DNA from 2 places in the Paenibacillus sp. J22P15 genome. Region 1 is predicted to be linked to the other one. Evidence: a T-box and tRNA genes for the amino acid it is inferred to sense, from the RefSeq annotation. Region 1 holds a T-box; the other holds one or more tRNA genes.
What was found. The T-box of region 1 lies ahead of AC0YN6_RS02090 (arginine--tRNA ligase). A T-box ahead of a tRNA ligase gene usually reads a tRNA of that ligase, here a tRNA-Arg.
Positions count from the first base shown of each region.

Region 2: it has a tRNA-Arg gene. The T-box ahead of AC0YN6_RS02090 (arginine--tRNA ligase) is inferred to sense a tRNA for this amino acid. The anticodon was not compared.

Region 1 is NZ_JBWDNT010000001.1:439,824-442,014, forward strand. It holds gene AC0YN6_RS02085 (hypothetical protein) at 1-379, shown strand, start outside; T-box leader at 1,107-1,342, shown strand; gene AC0YN6_RS02090 (arginine--tRNA ligase) at 1,391-2,191, shown strand, end outside.
Region 2 is NZ_JBWDNT010000012.1:5,208-7,398, forward strand. It holds gene AC0YN6_RS20880 (ABC transporter ATP-binding protein) at 1-518, shown strand, start outside; tRNA gene AC0YN6_RS20885 (tRNA-Gly) at 838-912, shown strand; tRNA gene AC0YN6_RS20890 (tRNA-Arg) at 921-997, shown strand; tRNA gene AC0YN6_RS20895 (tRNA-Pro) at 1,033-1,109, shown strand; tRNA gene AC0YN6_RS20900 (tRNA-Gly) at 1,125-1,198, shown strand; tRNA gene AC0YN6_RS20905 (tRNA-Gly) at 1,324-1,397, shown strand; gene ppc (phosphoenolpyruvate carboxylase) at 1,847-2,191, shown strand, end outside.

The DNA.
Region 1 (2,191 bases):
TATTGTGATATATCTAGCATTCAATATTTGGATGTTAACCAATGTCAAAGCAACATTGAGAACAATATATCTTCATCCAGAGAAGGACAATCAAATAGTGCATAACCAAGTGACTGAATCAGCATTAAATAAGTTTCATAGAAAAGAAATATACCCATCAAGTTTATCAAGGCAGGATGATATAATAGTTTACTCAACGAATATGGGATTTGGATTACACTTTTTCTACTCAGCTACCATTTGGATTAAATATACATACAAAGGATTAGACAAAAACACTATGGAAGTCAAATATGGTTCATCAAGAGTTCCAATGCAATTAAAGGTAAAACTGAAAAATGGAAGCTGGAGAATAACTGACAAATATGAAAAACCATAAAATATAAACAGGTAACGAGAGCAGAATAATCAACATAGAGCAGGTCGCCAATTTGGAGTTGGTTGTCATTAAGTTCATAGTATACATGGTCGCTTTTATATTGTAATGAAATAGTAGTTTTAACCACCACGAAATGACATCTGATAAACAGTATGTAAAACGGAGATTTTAATGTGAGTAATCGTCTGAGGTGAGATAGATGAAACCATTTAGAAAACGTCTAAAAGAGTAACAGTGAATGGTTTTCAATTTCATTGTGTAATTAACGAGTTCTTTAAAAATGAGGATGTTTCCTTTCGAGTGTATCCATATAACACCAAAACATCCTTTTTTGAAGTATACTTCTCATGGGAAAGAATCTAAAACAGGGCGATTTTCTTAGAAAATTAATAGAAATACCAGATTGAAAATAATAAACGATAAAGATGGTTGAATAAGAGGTGATGTATCTAAGTGGGATTTATAGAAACAGGAATAAAACTATTTGTGTTTATTATATTTATTTCACTATTCTTTAGTTTGGTACGATTCCTAGTCCAAAAGTATCTTGGTGATTTCTTTCAAGAATTTGTTAAAACAATAATAAAAATATTCAGTATACTTAAAGGAATTATTCGGAAAACGAGATGACTCTTGATATGATGATCAAGAAAAAAGGGAGCAATTGCAGCTTGACAGCGCTATCCACATCCTGTATAAATATTTTAAACAATATGAGATGAAAATAACAACATTAGTGATTGGGACAGTAATCTAGGACGGATAGTTGCAGAGAGCCGGGGCAGTGGAAGCCGGTACGGATGTCTTAGACGAAGCGGGCCCAAGAAATGGTTTGCCGAACCGAAGAACGAACTGTAGTAGGCAAATCCGGTCATAGACCGTTACAAAAACGAGGGGTCAAGCCATATTTAGGCTTGGCACTTAGAGTGGTACCACGGGATCTTCACGGCTCTCGTCTCTTATTTTAGAGACGGGGGCCTTTTTGTATTTTTAACTAAAGGAGGAATTAGAATGATTCATGAGCTTATCATTGAAGCTATTGAGGAAGTTACGCAGGGAATGTTGGAAGAGGGACATACATTACGACCGGTAAATCTTAAAATAGCGGTGGAGCATCCCGTTAACCTAGCGCATGGTGATTACAGCAGCAATATTGCGATGCAGCTCGCCAAGGTGTTAAAACGAGCACCCTCTCTTATTGCTGGCGAGTTCAAAGAAAAGCTGCTAGAGCATCCAACGCTTGCCTCATCCATTAACAACATTGAAATTGCATCTCCCGGCTTTCTAAACTTTTATGTGAATTGGCCTTGTTGGGCAGAAATGACGGTTAAGCCTGCCGCACAGAAGTTGACGGTAAACAAAAAAGTGCTCGTTGAGCATACATCCATCAATCCAAACAAATCGGCACATATCGGCCACTTGCGTAATTCCTGTGTTGGCGATACGATTGCGCGCATGCTGAGAAAAACGGGACATCAGGTTGAGGTTCATAACTACATCGATGATCTAGGCAACCAATTAGCCGATACCGTAGTAGGTATTCTTCAGACGAAGACGGTGCAGCCATATGATCGTTTTGGGGATTTTTGCTGGGATACGTATTCTAGCATTAATAAAGCTTACAAAGAGCAGCCTGAATTGCTTGAGCAGCGTACGAAGGTACTTGGCGAGCTGGAGGAAGGACATTCCAATGTGGCGTGGATAGGCTTGCTCGTTGCCGAACGCATCGTTCGCGAGCATGTGGAGGAAATGAAGCAATTTGGCATTATGTATGATGTACTTGTTTGGGAGAGCAGTATTGTGCGAGAAGGC
Region 2 (2,191 bases), on a different contig from region 1:
AGGATGACCGCAGCATTGTGCAATGGGCTATCGAAGCGACTGGCATGACTGATTTTGCGGATCGTCCCGTCGATCATTTATCTGGCGGCCAACGCCAGCGTGCATGGATCGCGATGGCCTTGGCGCAGGAGACTGATATTTTATTTCTTGATGAGCCTACTACTTTCCTCGATATGGCGCATCAGCTGGAAGTTCTTCATTTGCTGCAAAAGCTAAACGCCGCCAACAATCGTACGGTTGTTATGGTTGTCCATGATTTGAATCATGCGACACGTTATGCTCATCATATGATCGCGATCAAGACGGGTGTTGTTGTTGGTGAAGGTACGCCAACTGAGGTTATGACACCAGATATTATGCGTGAAGTATTTAATATCGAAGCAGACATTGTGCCAGATCCTCGTACAGGTGTTCCGCTTTGTTTGCCGTATGCGCTTGCTGGTCAGCCAGCAGCTGACAAAGTAGAAATGATTAACCGCACTCCGTTGGAGAGACCGCTTGCGGCTGCAGGAGCTTAACAAGCTTATATTGCTTATATTGAAGCAAACAATCCGTGTTCCTTTGGGAATGCGGATTGTTATTTATATGCTGAATAATGTCGTAACTATGGTTTAGCGATTCGAATGGTGGAATAGGCTGCTCTTAATGTTGCTGGTCAAACAGGTGAAATTCCGCGTCATATCAGGCTTTTTACGTATATTGAACAAGTCGATTTAGGGTGATTTAAAATAATTTAAAACTTTTTTAAAAAAACAGTTGCATTTTGTTTTCAGGGGTGATATATTATTACTTGTCGCCGCGATGATAAACGAAACAAACGGCTGACAAAAATACCGTGCGGAAGTGGCTCAGCGGTAGAGCATCGCCTTGCCAAGGCGAGGGTCGCGGGTTCGATTCCCGTCTTCCGCTCCATAAATTGTGCGGCCTTAGCTCAGCTGGATAGAGCGTTTGACTACGAATCAAAAGGCCAGGAGTTCGAATCTCTTAGGCCGCGCCATTTTCCCAATCTTCAGACAAAATTCATTTACACTTCGGGACGTAGCTCAGCTTGGTAGAGCACCTGGTTTGGGACCAGGGGGTCGCATGTTCAAATCGTGTCGTCCCGACCATATTCATTTTTTCACGCGGGTGTAGTTCAATGGTAGAACTTTAGCCTTCCAAGCTAATAGCGTGGGTTCGATTCCCATCACCCGCTCCAACTAACTAAATTTAGAAAGCCTTGCTATGCAGGGATTTTTTTAATTTCTAATCTTTATGTACCTGGTTTGAGACCAGAGGGTCACATGTTCAAATTGTGTCGTCCCGACTATATTCTTTTTTTACGCGGGTGTAGTTCAATGGTAGAACTTTAGCCTTCCAAGCTAATAGCGTGGGTTCGATTCCCATCACCCGCTCCAACTAACTAAACTCCGAAAGCCTTGCGATGCAGGGCTTTTTTTTATTTTCTTCTTTTAATGAAATTACTAATAAGATAGTAAAAGGTACCACGGAAAGGTGATTGCGGTCTTTTTTTATAAATCTTGCTTGGTATTATATACTGGATAATATGCAAACTTTCGTTTGCTTTGTTCCAATAAATGACATGCTTGTCGTTCTTTGTTGATAGTTGTCAGTTTTTTCTGAATTATAATAGCTAAAGGCAAGCGGGTACCTGCTTCGCTCCTATTGGTTTGTTTTTGTGAGGATGGCTTTAGGGCTTCAACCCTGTAGGATTTTGTAGTATGATGGTAGAAGTCAAAAAAACGTTCATGTTGTACAAGCAAGCTTTCGTAGCGATTATTGCTTCGAAAAACAAGTAAATGCTTACGAAGCGATCATTGCTTCGCAAAAATTTAGGAGGAACAGTATGTCGGATCAATCTGCATCTACTTTGACCACAAATCGGCAGCAGGCTAACAATTTGTTGCGACGCGATGTCCGGTTTCTAGGCAACATTCTCGGTGAGGTTCTTGTCCATCAGGGCGGCCGCGAGCTACTTGAAATCGTGGAACAGATTCGTGAGCAAAGTAAATCTCTTCGCGCTGAATTTGTACCGGAATTATTTGATCAATTTAAAGGAAATGTATCTTCTCTAAACCCAGAAATACGTCATCAAGTCATTAGAGCTTTTGCTATTTATTTTCAGCTTGTCAATATTGCTGAGCAAAATCATCGGATTAGACGGAAACGTGATTACGAAGTATCTGCCGGT